Regions from separate parts of the Streptomyces sp. NBC_00210 genome, predicted to be linked through region 2. Evidence: riboswitches for the same ligand, from Rfam matches in the RefSeq annotation. Region 2 holds a riboswitch; the other holds the start of a gene.

Region 1 (10,047 bases), 1.7 Mb from region 2:
TCTCACCGTCCAGGACGCACGCGTCGATGCCGCCCTCGTCCAGCCGCTTCAGTACGGCGGGGAGGGTGGCGCACTCGACGAACTCGACCGGGGGAACATCGGGCGCGGGCCTGCGTCCAGCGGCCAGCCGCACCTGCTCGCGAGTGTTGGCGTTGTCGCTGTAGACCAGGACTGTGGCGCTCGACTGCATTGTTCCTCCGAATCGACGGCGGCACTGCATCAGGAACCGATGCGCGGATGCTACTCCGTCCCACTCCCTGTCAACAGCGCTTCGGACACTGCTTCGATGGGCCGTTCGGGCTGGACACAGCCTACTGACACACCGAACGGCACCCCCCGGAGTGAGGGCGGGATAAGCGACCGACATAATGTCGGTCGTGGCGACAGCAACGACAGTAGAAACCGGGCACGCGCACCCGTCGGTCAATCGACCGAACCTCACCAGCGTCGGAACCATCATCTGGTTGAGTTCCGAGCTGATGTTCTTCGCGGCCCTCTTCGCGATGTACTTCACCCTGCGATCGGTGACGGGCGCCGAGCACTGGAAGGAAATGGCTTCGGCCCTGAACTTCCCCTTCTCGGCGACGAACACCACGATCCTGGTGCTCTCCTCCCTCACCTGCCAGCTCGGCGTGTTCGCCGCGGAGCGGGGCGATGTGAAGAAGCTCCGCGCCTGGTTCGTGATCACCTTCGTGATGGGCGCGATCTTCATCGGCGGTCAGGTCTTCGAGTACACCGAGCTGGTCAAGAAGGACGGCCTCTCGCTGTCCTCCGACCCGTACGGCTCGGTGTTCTACCTGACCACCGGCTTCCACGGCCTGCACGTGACGGGCGGCCTCATCGCCTTCCTGCTGGTACTCGGCAGGACGTACGCGGCCAGAAGGTTCACTCACGAGCAGGCAACCGCCGCCATCGTCGTGTCCTACTACTGGCACTTCGTCGATGTCGTCTGGATCGGCCTCTTCGCCACGATCTACATGATCAAGTAGTCGGGCCGGGCCCGACACACATCCAGCAAGCATCGACGCAGAAGATCCTGACACCGGGGTAATCCGTGAAAAAGCTCTCCGCACGACGACGCCATCCGTTGGCGGCGGTCGTCGTCCTACTCCTCGCGCTGGCGGCCACTGGGGGGCTGTACGCCGCGTTCGCACCCGTGGACAAGGCGCAGGCCGATGAAACCGCCCAGTCCCTCGCCATCCAGGAGGGCAAGAAGCTCTACACCGTCGGCTGCGCCAGCTGCCACGGAACCGGCGGTCAGGGCACCTCTGACGGCCCGAGCCTGGTCGGCGTGGGCTCCGCCGCGGTCGACTTCCAGGTCGGCACGGGCCGGATGCCGGCCCAGCAGCCCGGCGCCCAGGTGCCGAAGAAGAAGGTCATCTACACGCAGCGCGAGATCGACCAGCTCGCGGCGTACATCGCCTCCTTCGGCGCCGGTCCGATCGCGCCGACCGAGAAGCAGTACAGCCCCGAGGGTGCGGACATCGCCAAGGGTGGCGACCTGTTCCGTACCAACTGCGCCCAGTGCCACAACTTCACGGGTGAGGGCGGTGCGCTGACGGACGGCAAGTACGCCCCGAACCTCGAGGGCGTGGAACCCAAGCATGTCTACGAGGCCATGCAGACCGGCCCGCAGAACATGCCCTCCTTCCCCGACACGACGATGCCCGAGCAGCAGAAGCGGGACATCATCGCGTACCTCCAGAACGTGAACGGTGACGAGTCCGAGAGCCCCGGCGGCCTCAAGCTGGGTGGCCTCGGCCCCGTGCCCGAGGGTCTGTTCGGCTGGATCTTCGGTCTGGGTGCACTGATCGCAGTTGCCGTCTGGGTCGCGGCCCACACCGCTAAGGCCAAGAAGTCATGAGTAGCCAAGAGATTCCAGAAGAGAACCTGCCCGCTGAGCAGGGCACCGCGCACGGCACGGTAGAGACTGCCGAAGATCCGTTCGCCGACCCGGGGCTGCCGGTCCACAAGCCGCGCATCCAGGACATCGACGAGCGGGCCGCCAAGCGCTCCGAGCGTGCGGTCGCCTTCCTGTTCACGCTGTCGATGCTGGCCACGATCGGCTTCATCGCCTCGTACGTCATCTTCCCGGTCGACAAGATCGTGTTCATCTGGCCGATCGGCCATGTGAGCGCGCTCAACTTCTCGCTGGGCATGACGCTCGGCGTCGCCCTCTTCTGCATCGGCGCGGGCGCGGTCCACTGGGCCCGCACCCTGATGTCCGATGTGGAGATCGCCGACGAGCGCCACCCCATCGCGGCCCCCGCCGAGGTCAAGGCCAAGGTGATGGCGGACTTCGCGGCGGGTGCCGAGGAGTCCGCGCTCGGCCGGCGCAAGCTGATCCGCACCACCATGTTCGGCGCGCTGGCCATGGTGCCGCTCGCCGGTGTGATGCTGCTGCGCGACCTGGGACCGCTGCCCGAGAAGAAGCTCCGGACCACTCTGTGGGCCAAGGGCAAGCAGCTCATCAACATGAACACCAATGAGCCGCTGCGTCCCGAGGACATCGTCGTCGGATCGCTGACCTTCGCCAAGCCGGAGGGCCTGGAGGAGGACGCGCACGACTTCCAGAAGGAGATCGCCAAGGCGGCCCTGATGATCGTCCGTCTGCAGCCGGAGGACATCAAGGACAAGCGCGAGCTCGAGTGGTCGCACGAGGGCGTCGTGGCGTACTCGAAGATCTGCACCCACGTCGGCTGCCCGATCAGCCTGTACGAGCAGCAGACGCATCACGTGCTCTGCCCCTGCCACCAGTCAACCTTCGACCTCTCCGACGGCGCCCGCGTCATCTTCGGCCCGGCCGGTCACGCCCTTCCGCAGCTGCGGATCGGTGTGAATGCTGAGGGCAACCTTGAGGCGCTCGGCGACTTCGAAGAGCCCGTCGGTCCTTCCTTCTGGGAGCGCGGATGAGTACTACAGAGAAGAACCGCAAGGCACCCGCGGGCGAGCGGGTCGCCGACTGGGCGGACGGACGGCTCGGGATCTACTCCCTCGCCAAGTCCAACATGCGGAAGATCTTCCCGGACCACTGGTCCTTCATGCTGGGTGAGATCTGCCTGTACAGCTTCATCATCATCATCCTCACGGGTGTGTATCTGACGCTGTTCTTCCACCCGAGCATGAACGAAGTCGTGTACGACGGCTCGTACGTCCCGATGCAGGGCATCCGGATGTCCGAGGCGTACTCCTCGACGCTGGACATCAGCTTCGACGTCCGCGGCGGCCTGCTCATCCGGCAGATCCACCACTGGGCGGCGCTGATCTTCGTCGCGGGCATGATCGTGCACATGATGCGCGTCTTCTTCACGGGCGCCTTCCGCAAGCCCCGCGAGGTCAACTGGGTCTTCGGCTTCCTGCTGCTGGTGCTCGGCATGTTCACCGGCTTCACCGGCTACTCGCTCCCCGACGACCTGCTCTCGGGTACGGGTGTCCGGTTCATGGAGGGCGCGATCCTGTCCATGCCGATCGTCGGCACGTACATGTCGTTCTTCCTCTTCGGCGGGGAGTTCCCCGGCGGGGACTTCGTGAGCCGGTTCTACTCGATCCACATCCTGCTGCTGCCGGGCATCATGATGGGCCTGCTGGTGGGCCACTTGATCCTGGTCTTCTACCACAAGCACACGCAGTTCGCGGGCCCCGGACGTACGAACAAGAACGTCGTCGGCATGCCGCTGCTGCCGGTCTACATGGCCAAGGCCGGAGGCTTCTTCTTCCTGGTCTTCGGTGTGATCGCGGCCGTCGCCGCCATCGCCTCGATCAACCCGATCTGGGCGCTGGGTCCGTACCGTCCGGACCAGGTGTCCACCGGCGCTCAGCCGGACTGGTACATGGGCTTCTCCGAGGGGCTGATCCGGGCCATGCCCGGCTGGGAGATCAACTTCTGGGGCCACACTCTCGCCCTGGGCGTGTTCATCCCGCTGATGATCTTCCCGCTGGTCCTGGCCACGATCGCGGTCTACCCGTTCGTCGAGTCCTGGGTCACCGGGGACAAGCGCGAGCACCACATCCTGGACCGCCCGCGCAACGCCCCGACCCGTACGGCCTTCGGTGTGGCGTGGCTGACCTGGTACTTCGTCCTGCTGATCGCAGGTGGAAACGACATGTTCGCCGTCTTCTTCCATCTGTCGATCAACGACATCACCTGGTTCGCCCGGATCGGCTTCTTCGTCGCGCCGGTCGTCACCTTCGTCATCACCAAGCGAATCTGCCTTGGTCTGCAGCGTCGCGACCGGGAGAAGGTGCTGCACGGACGCGAGTCCGGCATCATCAAGCGCCTGCCGCACGGTGAGTTCGTCGAGGTCCACGAGCCGCTCAACCAGGAGCAGCTGTACACGCTGACCGCGCACGAGCAGCCCAAGCCGCTGGAGATCGGCCCGACGGTCGACGAGAACGGTGTCGAGCGCAAGGTCCCGCTCACCCAGAAGCTCAGGGCGAGGCTCAGCAAGGGCTTCTACGGCGAGGGGACCAAGATCCCCAAGCCCACCCCGGATGAGTACAAGGAGATCACCAGCGGCCACGGCCACCACTGATCCCAGCTGACCGCCCCCAGCGGTCGCCACAGCTGGGGGCACCTCCCGGCGGTAGCTGAGCGAGAGCCCCGTCCATTCATCGGACGGGGCTCTTTGCTGTCCCCGGGGCTGGATAGGGTGGGAGCATCCCTGTTCGGCTGTGGACCCTGGAGTGGACCATGAACGTTGTGACCCGTGGTGGCGGCGACAGCGTGGCGGACCTCTCCTGGCCCGTCGTGCTGAACGCCCTCCTGGAGAACCGTGACCAGAGCGCAGACGCCACGGCGTGGGCGATGGACCGCATTCTCAGCGGCGAGGCGACGAACGCACAGATCGCGGGCTTCGTGGTGGCCCTGCGGGCCAAGGGCGAGACGGTCGAGGAGATCTCCGGTCTCGTACGGACCATGTACGCGCACGCGAATCTGATCGAGGTGCCCGGGCCCAGCGTCGACATCGTCGGCACCGGCGGCGACGGCGCCAAGACCGTGAACATCTCCACGATGTCCGCGATCGTCGTCGCGGGGACGGGCGCGAAGGTCGTCAAGCACGGCAATCGTGCCGCCTCGTCGGCGAGCGGCGCATCGGACGTGCTGGAGAAGCTGGGCGTCAATCTCGAGCTGACCCCGCAGCGGGTCGTCGAGGTCGCGGACGAGGCGGGGATCACCTTCTGCTTCGCGGTGAAGTTCCACCCGGCGCTGCGGCATGTGGCTGCCGCCCGCAAGGAGTTGGGCATCCGCACCACGTTCAACTTCCTTGGCCCGCTGACCAATCCGGCGAAGGTGAAGGCTCAGGCCACCGGCGTCGCGGACGCCCGCGTGGCGCCGATCGTGGCCGGCGTGCTGGCCGAGCGCGGCTCCTCGGCGCTGGTCTTCCGAGGTGACGACGGTCTGGACGAGCTGACTACGACGGCGACGTCGCGGGTCTGGGTGGTACGGGACGGCGCCGTGCGCGAAGAGGCCTTCGATCCGCGGGACATCGGCATCGACCTGGTGCCGGTGGAGGCGCTGCGGGGCGCCGACGCCTCGTACAACGCGGATGTCGCGCGCCGGCTGCTGAGTGGTGAGACCGGGCCGGTACGGGATGCGGTGCTGCTGAACTCGGCAGCGGCGCTGGCGGCGCTGGAGCCGACGGACGGCACGCTGAACGAGCAGCTTGCGGCCGGCATGGCCAGGGCCGCCCAGTCGATCGACTCGGGTGCGGCCAGGGCGGCGCTCGAGCGCTGGGTGGCCGTCAGCAACGCCTGAGGCGTCTGTGGCGTGAGGCAAGGCGTGTGCTGGTTCCCGTCTCAGGAACTGGACCTCGCCTTGCACGCCGCGGGACGTATGGCAGGATGCTCTTCAAGGTCATGAGTGACAGCGATTAAGGCCCCGGCTCGCTGTCCGGCAACCCTCCGTCCGTGGCGGGGTGCCCCGGGTGAAGACCAGGCCGTGGGCAGCGAGGTCTGCGGCAAGCGCGGACCCCTGCAAACCCTGGGGTCCTGGTCCTCAAGGGAGCAGTCTCGTGAGCAAGCGAATGCGATAGGGCTTTTCGCCCCCACTTCAGTACGCCTCCGTACGGTCAGTTGCCGTGCGTTCGAGGCAACCCCCGCGTGCAGAGCGGCCGTTGAGGCGCCGATGCGCGGGTTCACGAAGCCATTCCGCCTTTGCCGGGAGATATCGCCATGTCCGCACGCCCGAACGCCGTTGCCGCCGCCTCTGCCCCCTCCTCCGTAGCCTCCGCCGCTGCCGACTCCGCCGACCCCGCCTGCGCGGCGCCGCTGCCGGTCCTCGGCCGCGATGTGACGGTCCCGCTCGTGACCGGCGGTGAGGTCACCTACGCCGCCCTCGACTACGCCGCGAGCGCGCCGGCGCTGCAGCGGGTGTGGGACGACGTGGCCGCGTACGCGCCGTACTACGGCAGCGTGCACCGGGGCGCCGGGTACCTCTCGCAGCTGTCCACCGACCTCTTCGAGAACAGCCGGGTCACGGTCGCCGAGTTCCTCGACTGCCGGCCCGGCGACCAGGTGATCTTCACCCGTTCGACCACGGACTCCCTCAACCTGCTGGCCCAGGCCGTGCCCGCCGACTGCCAGGTCTTCGTCTTCGAGACCGAGCACCACGCCTCGCTGCTGCCCTGGAGGGACGCGCGGGTGACGTACCTGAACGCGCCCCGCACGCCGGAGGACGCCGTCGCCACACTGGAGCGTGCCCTCGCGGGTCGTGAGCCTCACGGCCCCGCGCTGGTCTGCGTGACCGGCGCCTCCAATGTGACCGGTGAGCTGTGGCCGGTGAAGGAGCTGGCGGCCGCGGCGCATGCGCACGGCGCGCGAATCGTGCTGGACGCCGCTCAGCTGGCGCCGCACCACCCGGTCTCCGTGCAGGACCTGGACGTCGACTGGATCGCCTTCTCCGGGCACAAGCTGTACGCACCCTTCGGCTCGGGCGTTCTCGCGGGCCGCTCGGACTGGCTGCAGGACGCGGAGCCGTACCTGGCGGGCGGCGGCGCCTCGCGGAAGGTCGCGCGGCGCACGGACGGCGGTGTGGACGTCGAGTGGCACAACACGGCCGCGCGTCACGAGGCGGGATCGCCGAATGTGATCGGCGTCTACTCCATCGCGTCCGCCTGCAAGGCGCTGGTCGAGGCGGGCTTCGAGTCGCTGGTCGAGCGCGAGCAGCACCTGATCGCGAAGGTGCGGGAGGGACTTGCGGAGGTCCCCGAGGTGAAGGTCCTCTCCCTCTTCGGTGACGACGCACCGAGGGTCGGCGTCATCTCCTTCGTGGTGGAGGGCTGGAACAGCTCGCACTTCGCGGCGGCGCTCTCGGCGGAGTACGGGATCGGCGTCCGGGACGGTCTGTTCTGCGCCCACCCGCTGGTACGCACGCTGCTCGGCAGCGACCCGCAGGACCCGGGCGAGTGCGGCGCGCCGGAGGCCGAGCCGGGTGAGCGCTCGCTGAACGCGATCAGGGTGAGCTTCGGTGCGGGGACGCCGGACGAGCACGTGGAGCGTTTCGTGGGGGCGGTGAAGGAGCTGGTGCGCGACGGCGCGAAGTGGACGTACCACACGGAGGACGGCCGCTGCGTCCCGGCCGTCTGACCCGGTCCGCTGCCCTGGGCCCATGAACAAGCCCGCGCCTGCCGGCGCGGGCTTGTTGCCTGTGTGCCCCCGCCTCAGGCGCTACGCGTCCAGGCCGATGGCGAACGCCGCCTCCAGGTCGTGCTGCGAGTACGTACGGAACGCCACATGCGTGTCCGTCGCCTCCACGCCCTGGATCTTGCTGATCCGGCCGGGGATGACATCCGCAAGGTCGTCGTGCTTCGCCACCCGCACCATGGCGATCAGGTCATAGGTGCCGGTGACGGAGAAGACCTCGCTGACGCTGTCCAGCGCGGCGATCGACTCGGCGATCTCAGGGATGCGGTCCACGCTGGTCTTGATGAGCACGATCGCGGTGATCACGGCTGGCTTTCTCCCTCGGTGGCCGCTGCTTGGGCCTCAAGCCTACTGGCTGGGGGTCCCGGTGCCGCCCGGCGTCAGCCCCCTATGTCACTGCCCCCGGGAATCACGGCAGCCGTACGCCTGAATCGCCCCCAGGCGTAGAGGAACCCGATCCCGAACCCCACCAGATGCGCCAGATACGCCACCCCCGGACCGCTGCCCGCCCCTCGCGCCGCCAACCCCTGCAGAACGAACCAGAAGATCAGCACGATCCATGCGGGGAAGCGCAGCGGCAGGAAGAAGAGGAACGGGAAGAGACTGGTGACCCGGGCCTTCGGGAAGAGGTACAGGAACGCCCCGAGCACGCCCGAGATCGCCCCGGACGCTCCCACCAGGGTCTGCTCGGAGTCGGCGTTGGCCGCCGCGTAGGCGAGCAGCGCAAGGTAGCCGCAGCCCAGATAGAACAGGGCGAACTCCAGCTGCCCCATGCGCTCCTCGGCCATCGCCCCGAAGACGTAGAGGAAGAGCATGTTGCCCAGCAGATGCAGCCAACTGCCGTGGACGAAGAGGGCGGTGAGGGGAGTGAGGAGAGTGTCGGGGGAGCTGTTCAGCAGCTCGGCGGGGATCACGCCCCAGCGCTGGAAATACAGGCTCTGCGCGGTCAGCAGCGCGTCACCGGTGCCGTACACCGGGTTGACGCCCGAGACCGGGCTGATCACGAACACCGCACAGCAGACGGCGATCACTCCGTACGTCACCGCAGGTCCGGTGAGCGTGCCCCGCAGGACCGCGCTCCCGAGGCCCGCACCCCGCCAACCGATCATGGACAGAGCATGGCGTAGTGGGACTGAACGGTACAGGGTGCCTCGCCGCGGCACAGGGTACCGGCGAGGCCGTAGGGTTACGGGCAGTACACCCGCAGTTCGATGGCGCACAGCGGCACCCGCACCCGCATCATGGAAGAGGACGGCTCGATGACGACGGTTCCCATGCCGACCGCCAAGACCCGCTGGCGCTGCACGCTCTGCGGCAACCTCACCCGTTTCGACGTCACGCGCTCCTCCAAGGTCGTCGAGTACGTCCATCTGGACCTGGCCGGAGAGCCGACGGTCGAGGAACGCGAGGTGGTCAGTGAGACCATCGAGTCGGTGCGCTGCCGTTGGTGCAATGCGGTGGACCAGATCGAGCTGGTGGACAGGCCGGGCGCCGGCTCCTGAGGGAGCGGCCCGAACGGGTAGTGGGGTGACGGATCGTGGAGCAGCCTGCACACGGCGCTGAGCCGGCCGATGCGGCCGGTGACGCCGCCGAGGCGCTCGACCGCCCGCTGCCGGAGGGCGTACGGCGCCGGGTGGTGGCGCTGGTCTCGGACGCGTTCGGCGGCCTGACGGTCTCCGAACTCCCGGCCCAGCTGCGGCAGTACGCCCGGTTCACCCCGACCCGTCGGGCCAAGTTCGCGGGCAACGCGATGGCCGCGGCGCTGGAGAGCGACCCGGTCTTCCGGCAGCGCATCGCTGAGCGGCTCGGCCAGGCCCAGCCGGAGCTGTCCGCGGCGCTGGAGGCCGGATCGCCGCCCGCGGCCGCCGATCCCGTCGATGTCGCGGCTGCCGCCTATGTGCTGCGTCCCACCGGATGGGTGAAACTCGTCGCCGCCGCGGGCGAGGAGGCCCAGCGGGCGGACGCCGAGCGCGCCGACGAGGCCGGGCGACGCGAGCTGGAGCGGCTGCGCGAGGAGCTGACCGAGGCGCGCGGGCAGACCAAGAGCGAGACCGAGCGGCTGCGCACGGAGCTGGAGGCGGCCCGCAAGGAAGCCGAAGCGCTGCGCCGCAAGCTGCGCAGCGCCCAGAGCGATGTGAAGCGCGGCGAGGCCGCTCTGCGCCGTACGCACGCCGAGACCGAGACGATCAGGTCGGAGGCCGCCGCCCAGGTGTCGGCAGCCGAGAGCGAGACCCGTCGGCTCAAGGCGCGCCTCGGCGAGGCGGAGGCGGCCTTGGAGGCGAGTCGCCGGGCCGCGCGCGAGGGCCGCTCGATCGAGGACATGCGACTGCGGCTGCTGTTGGACACGGTGCTGGACGCGGCCCAGGGGCTGCGCCGTGAGCTGGCCCTGCCGCCCGCCGCCGTCCA
Region 2 (10,047 bases):
GAACGCGTCCGCCCAGCGCCGGGTGAGGAACGCGGCCCGGTCGGCGCCGAGGATGCCGCCGAGCAGTTGGGCGGCGATGTCGTCGGGCAGCAGCCGGAAGTACTCCGGCGGGGCCCACGGCGTGTGCGAGAAGTGGCCGATGCGCAGGTCGGGACGGTGGGCGCGGAGCATTCGGGGCGCCAGCGCGAGGTGGTAGTCCTGGATCAGGACGGCGGCGCCCGGCGCGGCCTCCTCGGCCAGTGCGTCCGCGAAGGCGCGGTTGTATGCCTCGTACGACGCCCACTGGCGGCGGAACTCCGCGTCGAAGACCGGCTCCAGCGGCGTCTGGTAGAGCATGTGGTGGAGGAACCACAGCACCGAGTTCGCGATGCCGTTGTACGCCTCGGTGAACACGGTGGTGTCGATGTCGAGCATCCGTACGCCGGGTTCGGCCACCCCGCGCCGTACCGCCTCGCGGTCGCCGTCGCCGAGGGCGGCGCAGACCCACAGCGCCTCCGCCTCGGAGCCGATGGCCGAGAGGCCGGAGACCAGGCCGCCCCCGCCGCGGCGGGAGTCGAGGCTCCCGTCCTCGTTCAGGGTGTACGAGACCGGGCCGCGGTTCGACGCGACGAGTACCTGGGCGGCAGCGTGCTCGGAGACCATGTCGCGAAACCTAGCCCGTCCCTCAGACCCTCAAACGTGAGTACGGCACGCCATCAATGATGACGCCGTCCCCGTGTCGCGGCGACCGCGACCACCCCGGCCGCGGTCAGGCTCAGCGCCAGGCCGCCCAGCAGCCACAAGAGCTCGCTGTTGTGGTTGCCGCGGTGCGCGGGAGCGATGGTGTCGGCCACCGCCTGTCCGAGAAACGCCACTCTGTGTCTAAAGCTCATACATGGGAAATTTAGACAAGATGGCCGGTTCTTCGTGCTTATGCCGCGCGACGCGCCGCGTACTCACCGATCTCGCGCATCGGCGGCCGCTCATCCGTGTCCACCGTGTACGTGCGCGGTTCAAAACCGCCCTCGCCCCGCTCGAACTGGGTGAGCGCAGGACGCACCAAGTGGCCCCGGGAAAGCCGGAGTTGAGCCGTGCGGTAGATCGCCGCCGCCATCCGGCCCAGTGCCTGTCCGTCCTGGTGGCGGTGTTTGCGAGAGCCGACGTCCACCTGCGCCAGCGCATCCAGGCCCACCGTGTGCAGCGCGTCCACGAGAAGGCCCAGCTCCACGCCGTATCCGACAGGGAAGGGCAGCCGCTCCAGCAGCGAGCGCCGTGCCGCGTACTCCCCGCCCAGCGGCTGGACGAAGCCGGCCAGCTGCGGCCAGTGCAGGTTGAGCAGCGGGCGCGCCACCAGCTCGGTGACCCTGCCGCCCTGACCCGGCGTCTCACCCAGCGGACGGTCGTACATCGCCTTGACGAACTGCACCTCGGGGTCGGTCAGCAGCGGCCCCACGATCCCGGAGACGAAGTCCGCGGAGAACTCCCGCAGGTCGGCGTCGACGAAGCAGACGATGTCGCCGCTGGTCACCATCAGCGAGCGCCACAGCACCTCGCCCTTGCCGGGGACCGCCGGTATCCGTGGCAGGATCGCGTCACGGTGCACCACCCGCGCACCGGCCGCCGCGGCCACCTCGGCCGTACGGTCGCTTGAGCCCGAGTCGATCACGACCAGCTCGTCGACCAGCGCCGTGGCCTCCATCAGCTCGCGCCGGATCACGGTGACGATCTCACCGACGGTCGACTCCTCGTCGAGCGCGGGCAGGACGACGCTGATGGTCGTACCGCGCTTGGCGGCCATCAGCCTGCCGAGCGGGCGGTCGGCCGCCGACCAGGAACGCCTGGTCAGCCAGCGCTCCACCTCTTCCAGCACGCTCGTTTCTCCCTGGCTCGTGATCGGCAAGTGATCCATCTCGCGGTTCGGACGACTATCTCAACCGTTCCCGCCTTCGGTTACAGTCTTGAACAACGCGGATGACCGTCGCATGCCGGGGTCATCACGCTGACAATCGAATACCGCTCATCCAGAGGGGCAGAGGGAACGGCCCGTTGAAGCCCCGGCAACCCTCCCGCCGACCGCGAGGTCACGGTGGGGAAGGTGCCAATTCCGTCTCGTGGCGAAATGCGTCACGAGGAAGATGAGGAGAAAGGGCCTCGCCATCATGGCTGTGCAGACTGTCGCAACCACCCCCGTGAACCTCGGTCCCGCCGCGGCGCTCTCGTGCCGCGAGTGCGGAGAGCGTTTCGAACTCGGCCCGATCTTCGCCTGTGCCTCCTGTTTCGGGCCGCTGGAAGTCGCATACGACCTGCCGGTCGGTGACCCCGAGGCGCTGAGGAAGCGGATCGAAGCGGGTCCGAACAACATCTGGCGGTACGCCCCGCTGCTGCCCGTCCCCGCCGACGTGGCCGAGAAGCCGAACATCAACCCCGGCTTCACCAAGCTCGTCAAGGCCGACAACCTGGCCCGTGAGCTGGGCGTCACCGGCGGCCTGTACATCAAGGACGACTCCGGCAACCCGACGCACTCCTTCAAGGACCGCGTTGTCGCCATCGCCGTCGAGGCCGCACGCGCCTTCGGCTTCACCACCCTGTCCTGCTCCTCCACCGGCAACCTCGCGGGCGCGGTCGGCGCCGCCGCCGCGCGGGCCGGCTTCCGCTCCTGCGTGTTCATCCCGCACGACCTGGAGCAGGGCAAGGTCGTCATGGCCGCGGTGTACGGCGGCGAGCTGGTCGGCATCGAGGGCAACTACGACGACGTCAACCGCTTCTGCTCGGAGCTCATCGGCGACCCGCTCGGCGAGGGCTGGGGCTTCGTCAATGTCAACCTCCGCCCGTACTACGGCGAGGGCTCCAAGACGCTGGCGTACGAGATCTGCGAGCAGCTCGGCTGGCAGCTGCCGGACCAGATCGTCATCCCCATCGCCTCGGGCTCGCAGCTGACGAAGATCGACAAGGGTCTGCAGGAGCTGATCAAGCTCGGCCTGGTCGAGGACAAGCCGTACAAGATCTTCGGCGCCCAGGCCGAGGGCTGCTCGCCGGTGTCGACCGCCTTCAAGGCCGGACACGACGTCGTACGCCCCCAGAAGCCGAACACCATCGCCAAGTCGCTGGCGATCGGCAACCCGGCCGACGGTCCGTACGTCCTGGACATCGCGCGCCGCACGGGCGGTGCGGTCGAGGACGTCAACGACGAGCAGGTCGTCGACGCGATCAAGCTGCTCGCTCGCACGGAGGGCATCTTCGCGGAGACCGCTGGTGGCGTGACCGTGGGCGTGACGCAGAAGCTGATCGAGGCGGGCGTGCTCGACCCGGCGCTCACCACGGTCGTCCTCAACACCGGCGACGGCCTCAAGACCCTGGACGCGGTGGCGCCGACGACCGGCCCGTCCGCCACGATTCGCCCGAGCCTGGACGCGTTCCGCGACGCCGGCCTGGCCGGCTGATCCGACTCCCGAGAAAGGCACGCACCATGAGTGTCAACGTCCGCATCCCCACCATTCTCCGTACCTACACGGGCGGTCAGGCCGAGGTCTCGGCCCAGGGCGCGACCCTCTCCGAGGTGATCGCCGACCTGGAGAAGAACCACGCGGGAATCGCCGCCCGGGTCCTCGACGACCAGGGCAAGCTGCGCCGCTTCGTGAACGTGTACGTGAATGACGACGACGTGCGTTTCGAGCAGGGACTCGAGACGGCGACGCCGGACGGGGCGGGAGTTTCGATCATCCCCGCCGTCGCCGGAGGCTGATCGTCAAACGCCGTGTCGGACGGCACACAGAGTTACGCGTATTGCCCTCTCCGCAAGAGAAGCGGAGGGGGCAATTCTGTATGGTTGAGCGCGGTACAGTTGGGGAAGCCCCCCTCCGCTGCGTGTGCCGGGCGCATATGAGAATGCGCCCGAGCGTGACAAGAAGCAGCCAATATGGTCGATCGAATTGCCTCTCTTAGGTGTGATTTGCCGGGCCCGACTTGCCCCGTAATTTCTTGAATTCGGGTCAATTTTCCGTTCGCGCGTGCTCAGAATTCTCGTCCGATTGACCTGTTGCAGAGGGCAGTTGGGCAGATACATTCAGCCGCGGTCGACGCGTTCCGGCGCACACCCCTCCTGTCGGGGTGAGGTCTGACCCGGGTCCGCGAAGTGCGGTCCTGCGCAAGGGCCAGTAATAGGGGAGTTAGGCATGGCTCAGGGCACCGTCAAGTGGTTCAACGCGGAGAAGGGGTACGGCTTCATCGCGGTCGACGGTGGTGCGGATGTTTTCGTCCACTACAGCGCGATCCAGATGGACGGCTACCGCACCCTTGAAGAGGGTCAGCGAGTTGAATTCGAGATCTCGCAGGGCCAGAAGGGGCCGCAGGCGGACATGGTCAAGCTCGCCGTCTGATCGGCGCGATCGACCACCGACGCACTCACGCTCACGCCGAAGGGCCCGCATCCCGCGAGGGATGCGGGCCCTTCGTGCGCGTGTATGCACGCCGGGATTGCGTGCACGTCCGCCCGCGCCCGGCCACCACCCCTCACGGAGCCCTTCGGGCGCTTGCACTCTCTGGGGTCGAGTGCTAATCATTGGCGTTAGCACTCTGACAGTGAGAGTGACAACGAGGACCGGGTCGGTGAGGTCCGCAAGCCGGGTGGGGCAAGGAACCACAAGGCCTGCAGGCCGTCCGTCGCGGGCGCCAGGCGCGGTCCGGAGAATCCACCCCAGTCCGGGAGGACCACTTCACATGGCCAAGATCATCGCGTTCGACGAGGAGGCACGGCGCGGTCTCGAGCGCGGGATGAACCAGCTCGCCGACGCCGTCAAGGTCACCCTTGGCCCCAAGGGCCGTAACGTCGTCCTCGAGAAGAAGTGGGGCGCCCCCACGATCACCAACGATGGTGTTTCCATCGCCAAGGAGATCGAGCTCGAGGACCCGTACGAGAAGATCGGCGCCGAGCTGGTCAAGGAAGTCGCCAAGAAGACGGACGACGTCGCCGGTGACGGTACGACCACCGCGACCGTTCTCGCCCAGGCCCTGGTTCGCGAGGGCCTGCGCAACGTAGCCGCCGGCGCCAACCCGATGGCCCTCAAGCGCGGCATCGAGAAGGCCGTCGAGGCCGTCTCGGGTGCCCTGCTCGAGCAGGCCAAGGACGTGGAGACCAAGGAGCAGATCGCTTCGACCGCCTCCATCTCCGCCGCCGACACCCAGATCGGCGAGCTCATCGCCGAAGCCATGGACAAGGTCGGCAAGGAAGGCGTCATCACCGTCGAGGAGTCCCAGACCTTCGGTCTGGAGCTGGAGCTCACCGAGGGTATGCGCTTCGACAAGGGCTACATCTCGGCGTACTTCGCCACCGACATGGAGCGTATGGAGGCGTCGCTCGACGACCCGTACATCCTGATCGTCAACTCGAAGATCAGCTCGGTCAAGGACCTGCTGCCGCTCCTCGAGAAGGTCATGCAGTCCGGCAAGCCGCTGCTGATCATCGCCGAGGACGTCGAGGGCGAGGCTCTGTCGACCCTGGTCGTCAACAAGATCCGCGGCACCTTCAAGTCCGTTGCCGTCAAGGCCCCGGGCTTCGGCGACCGCCGCAAGGCGATGCTGAACGACATCGCCATCCTCACCGGCGGCACGGTCATCTCCGAGGAGGTCGGCCTCAAGCTCGAGAACGCCGGCCTGGACCTGCTGGGCCGCGCCCGCAAGGTCGTCATCACCAAGGACGAGACCACGATCGTCGACGGTGCGGGCGAGAGCGACCAGGTTGCCGGTCGCGTCAACCAGATCCGTGCCGAGATCGAGAACTCCGACTCGGACTACGACCGCGAGAAGCTCCAGGAGCGCCTCGCGAAGCTGGCCGGCGGCGTGGCCGTCATCAAGGCCGGCGCCGCGACCGAGGTCGAGCTCAAGGAGCGCAAGCACCGCATCGAGGACGCGGTGCGCAACGCCAAGGCCGCCGTCGAGGAGGGCATCGTCGCCGGTGGTGGCGTGGCGCTCATCCAGGCGTCCGCCGTCTTCGAGAAGCTCGAGCTCGAAGGTGACGAGGCCACTGGTGCCGCCGCTGTGAAGCTGGCCCTGGAGGCCCCGCTGAAGCAGATCGCGGTCAACGCCGGCCTTGAGGGCGGCGTCGTTGTGGAGAAGGTGCGCAACCTGACCGTGGGTCACGGCCTCAACGCCGCGACCGGCGAGTACGTCGACATGATCGCCGAGGGCATCATCGACCCCGCGAAGGTGACCCGCTCTGCCCTGCAGAACGCGGCCTCCATCGCGGCGCTGTTCCTGACCACCGAGGCCGTCATCGCCGACAAGCCGGAGAAGGCCTCTGCGGCCGCTCCGGGCGGCATGCCGGGCGGTGACATGGACTTCTGAGCCTGACGGCTCGGACCCGGTCCTGACCGAGGGCGGTACCCCCACTCCCAGGGGGGTACCGCCCTCGGGCGTTTCAGGATCCGGGCCGGGGAGGGCGAGTCGGTTTCTGTTATCCGATCTGCGCCCACAGGTCTCCTCCAGGCAGGACTCTGAGCGACGGGGTCGAACAGGCAATGGGCGAGGGCACGTATGCACAGGGACGACACATACAGTCCGGAACTGGTGACGAAGGCGAGGGCGGGGGACCAGCAGGCCCGCGAGCGGTTGGTCGCCGACTACCTTCCCCTCGTCTACAACATCGTCGGCCGGGCGCTGGACGGCCACGCGGACGTCGACGACGTGGTGCAGGAGACCATGTTCCGCGCACTCGACGGACTCGGCGGGCTGCGCGAGCCCTCCCGCTTCCGCTCCTGGCTGGTCGCGATAGCGATGAACCAGATACGCCGGCGCTGGACGCTCCAGCAGCAGACCCCCACAGCCCCGCTGGACCGCGTGGCGGAGACCGCCGACCCGACCGGTGACTTCGTGGATCTCACCATCCTGCGTCTGGGGCTGTCCGGACAGCGCCGCGAGGTCGCCGAGGCCACCCGCTGGCTGGACGAGAGCGATCGTGAACTGCTGGCCCTGTGGTGGCAAGAGGCCACAGGGCAACTGAGCCGTGCCGAGCTTGCCGGGGCGCTGGATGTCACTCCGCAGCACGCCGCGGTCCGCATCCAGCGGATGAAGACCCAGCTGGAACTGGGCCGTGTCGTGTCCCGTGCGCTGGCCACCGAGCCGCCCTGCGTCGAACTGGCCGCCGTCACCGCGGCCTGGGACGGGCAGCCCTCGCCGGTGTGGCGCAAGCGGATCGCCAAGCACGTGCGCGTGTGCGCCCGCTGCTCAGGGCACTGGTTGAATCTCGTACCCGCAGAGGGACTGCTGGTCGGTATGGCGATGGTGGTCCCGCTCGACGGCTACCCTCCCGTTCCGCCGAGCCAGTTCGGCGCGGCCGGCCAGGGGGACCTCGCCGGGACGGGGCAGCCCGGGGACCCGACCGGCGCAAGCGGCGGCGGGCTGGGCGTACCCGTGGCGGCGAAAGTCGGCGGGATCGTGGTCGTGGTCGGCGTACTCCTCGCTCTGGTGTGGCCCAGCGCGAAGCCTCCGGCCGACCGGACCCCGGTGGCGGCTCCGCCCGCTGCGACGGCTGTGAAGCCCACCCGCGCCCCCACCCGCGCTCCCAGCCCGACACCCACGCCGACCCCCACCGCCTCACCCGTCGTGAATCCCCCCAAGCCCTCTCCGTCCGCGGCGAGCCTGGAGGAACGCCTCACCGCCCTGGTCAACTCCCGGCGAACCGAGGCCGGTTGCGCCCCGCTGCGGATCGATCCGCGACTCAGCGCCGCGGCCCGCAAACATGCCAAGGACATGGTGGCGCGTGGCTACTTCGACCATGCCGACCCGGAGGGACGGCATGCCGACGCCCGGATCTCGGCAGCCGGATACGACCTGAGCCTCTGGGCCGAGAATCTGGACCAGGGACCCGGCAGACCCGCGACGGTGGTCGATGACTGGATGGACGGCTCGATCCATCAGGACAACATGCTCGACTGCCGGTACCGGGACACCGGCGTGGCCGCCGTACCCGGTCCCGACGGGACGGTGTGGGTCCAGAACCTCGCCACGCCGGCCTGAGCCCGCACCGTCCGTCGGGTGCTCTTGACGGTCAGCCGCCGAAGTTCTGAACCCACCAGGGGCCGTTCGCCCTGAGGTTCACACCGACGCCGAGGTCCTTGAACCCGCAGTCCAGTATGTTCTCGCGGTGCCCGGGGCTGTTCATCCAGTCACGCATCGCGGAGACGGGGTCCTTCGGCCCTTTGTGTATGTTCTCCCCCCACTTGCCGGCGGGATAGCCGGCGGTGTCCATCCGGTCGTCGGCATGCCGCCCCTCCGGGCTGACGTGCTCGTAGTAGTTGCGGGCTGCCATGTCGTCGGCGTGCGCCTGGGCGGCGGCCTGCACCCGGCCGTCGACGCGCAGGGGCGAGCACCCGGCCTTGGCGCGTTCGGCGTTGACCAGGGCGGCAATCCGCTGGACGTAGTCGGCGGCCTTGCCGGTCACACGATTTCCCGTGGTGGGGGCGCTCGCGCCCGAACCGGCCGGGGCGGACTGCTGCCTGCGCTTCGCCGGCGCAGCCCCGGGCCTGGCCGTGCGGCGGGCCGGGGCACTGGGCGTGGCGGTAGGACCCTTTGTTTTCACGGAAGTTGCCGACGGAGTGGCAGAAGGCGGGGTGGATGCCGTGGGGGTGGGAGAGGCTTTCGAGAGGCCGTCGAGGGAGGCATCCGCCGGCGCCTGCTGCACGGATGCTGCGCCCTGGGTACTGGCGGAGTCTTCGTCCGTACCGCTCAGGACGAAGACTCCGCCGGCGACGACCGCGACCGCGACGGTGCCGGCCACCGCGATTGCGGCCATCGGCCGCCCGCCTGCCCGGCCCCGACGCCCGTGGCGCCCCGCGCCGGCGGCTCTCCGTCGTCCGCCCCGGCCCTCGGCGCTTCCGCGGCTGGTCGCCGGGTCCAGGAACTGGGTGTCCTCGTCACGGTGGTGCATGGATTCTCCGCTCTCATCCGTACTCTGCCGGTCGGTCCGGCACGTGGGAGAGCGGATGAGGACGCCGCCATAACGGTTTCCGAGAAACTCCGGCCCTACGAGTCGACGATGACCCGGTCCGCCCGACGTTCGGCCCGCCCCAGCGGCAGCGAGAACCACGTGGTCTTGCCTTCGTCCGTGGGGCGCACGCCCCAGCTGCTGGCCAGCGTGTCGACGAGGATGAGCCCGCGTCCGGACTCGTCGTCGGCAGCGGCCAGCCGCGGCTGGGGCGGATGGTGGCTGTGGTCGCTCACTTCGACGGTGAGTTCGGTGGTGTTGCGCCGCATCTGCAGGCGCACCGGCCCCTGCCCGTGCTGAATGGCGTTCGTGACCACCTCGGACACCAGCAGCTGAGCGTCGTCGGAGAGTTGGGCGCAGTCCCAGGCGATGAGGGACTTGGCAAGAAACGCCCGTGAGTCCGACACTGAGGCGGGGGTCGCCGCCAGATCCAGCCCGGCCGTGGCCAGGGGCGCAGCGGGCAACTGGGCGAGGAGCAGCGTCACATCATCGTGGTGATCCTCGGCCGAGGGAAGGACGGACGCCAGCACCTCGTCCACGGCCGCTTCCAGATCGGGCGCGGCGGCGAGAGCGTTGTCGAGCGCCGCGATGAACGACGCGAGCTGCTCCTCGATGTCCCCCTGCGGTGTCTCTATCAGCCCGTCGGTGAAAAGGACGAGGCTGGACCCGGGCGCGACGGCCAGGGTGGTCTGCTGGTGAAGATAGTCACCCACGCCCAGGGGGACATTCACCGGCACGTCGAGCGCCCGCACGCCTTCGCCCGGAGCGGCGACCAGGGCGGGCAGATGCCCGGCGGAGCACACGGTCACCTCGGCCGCGTCCGGGGCCACCACCAGATAGCAGCAGGTGACCAGCTGATCGGGCCCGTCGAGCTCGGCGACGATCGCGTCGAGCGACTGCATCAACTGCCGCGGCTGCATACCGGTCTTGGAGAGGGCATGGGCCGCGGAACGGAGCTGACCCATGATGGCGGCGGCCTCCAGGCCGCGCCCCATGACATCGCCGATGAGGATGCCGACCCGCCCCGCGCCCAGCGGAACGAGATCGAACCAGTCGCCCCCGACCCCCGCGCCCTGGGTGGCGGGCAGATA

Evidence for each region. A riboswitch is a leader RNA that binds a small molecule or an ion and turns the genes downstream of it on or off. The one in region 2 is predicted to bind S-adenosylmethionine.
Region 1: linked by a shared signal. The riboswitch ahead of OG729_RS29020 (aminotransferase class V-fold PLP-dependent enzyme) and the one ahead of thrC (threonine synthase) in region 2 are both predicted to bind S-adenosylmethionine.

The regions. Positions count from the first base shown of each region.
Region 1 covers NZ_CP108120.1:6,420,260-6,430,306, forward strand. Annotated here, with positions in the region: gene OG729_RS28990 (hypothetical protein) at 1-190, opposite strand, end outside; gene OG729_RS28995 (heme-copper oxidase subunit III) at 369-989, shown strand; gene OG729_RS29000 (c-type cytochrome) at 1,055-1,864, shown strand; gene OG729_RS29005 (Rieske 2Fe-2S domain-containing protein) at 1,861-2,913, shown strand; gene OG729_RS29010 (ubiquinol-cytochrome c reductase cytochrome b subunit) at 2,910-4,532, shown strand; gene trpD (anthranilate phosphoribosyltransferase) at 4,691-5,755, shown strand; SAM riboswitch class IV at 5,853-5,970, shown strand; gene OG729_RS29020 (aminotransferase class V-fold PLP-dependent enzyme) at 6,172-7,584, shown strand; gene OG729_RS29025 (Lrp/AsnC family transcriptional regulator) at 7,666-7,947, opposite strand; gene OG729_RS29030 (rhomboid family intramembrane serine protease) at 8,022-8,750, opposite strand; gene OG729_RS29035 (hypothetical protein) at 8,901-9,143, shown strand; gene OG729_RS29040 (NYN domain-containing protein) at 9,179-10,047, shown strand, end outside.
Region 2 covers NZ_CP108120.1:4,759,249-4,769,295, forward strand. Annotated here, with positions in the region: gene OG729_RS21660 (trehalose-6-phosphate synthase) at 1-642, opposite strand, end outside; gene OG729_RS21665 (hypothetical protein) at 696-872, opposite strand; gene OG729_RS21670 (glucosyl-3-phosphoglycerate synthase) at 911-1,849, opposite strand; SAM riboswitch class I at 1,994-2,121, shown strand; gene thrC (threonine synthase) at 2,139-3,419, shown strand; gene OG729_RS21680 (MoaD/ThiS family protein) at 3,446-3,721, shown strand; gene OG729_RS21685 (cold-shock protein) at 4,152-4,355, shown strand; gene groL (chaperonin GroEL) at 4,696-6,318, shown strand; gene OG729_RS21695 (sigma-70 family RNA polymerase sigma factor) at 6,541-7,989, shown strand; gene OG729_RS21700 (CAP domain-containing protein) at 8,021-8,899, opposite strand; gene OG729_RS21705 (PAS domain S-box protein) at 8,995-10,047, opposite strand, start outside.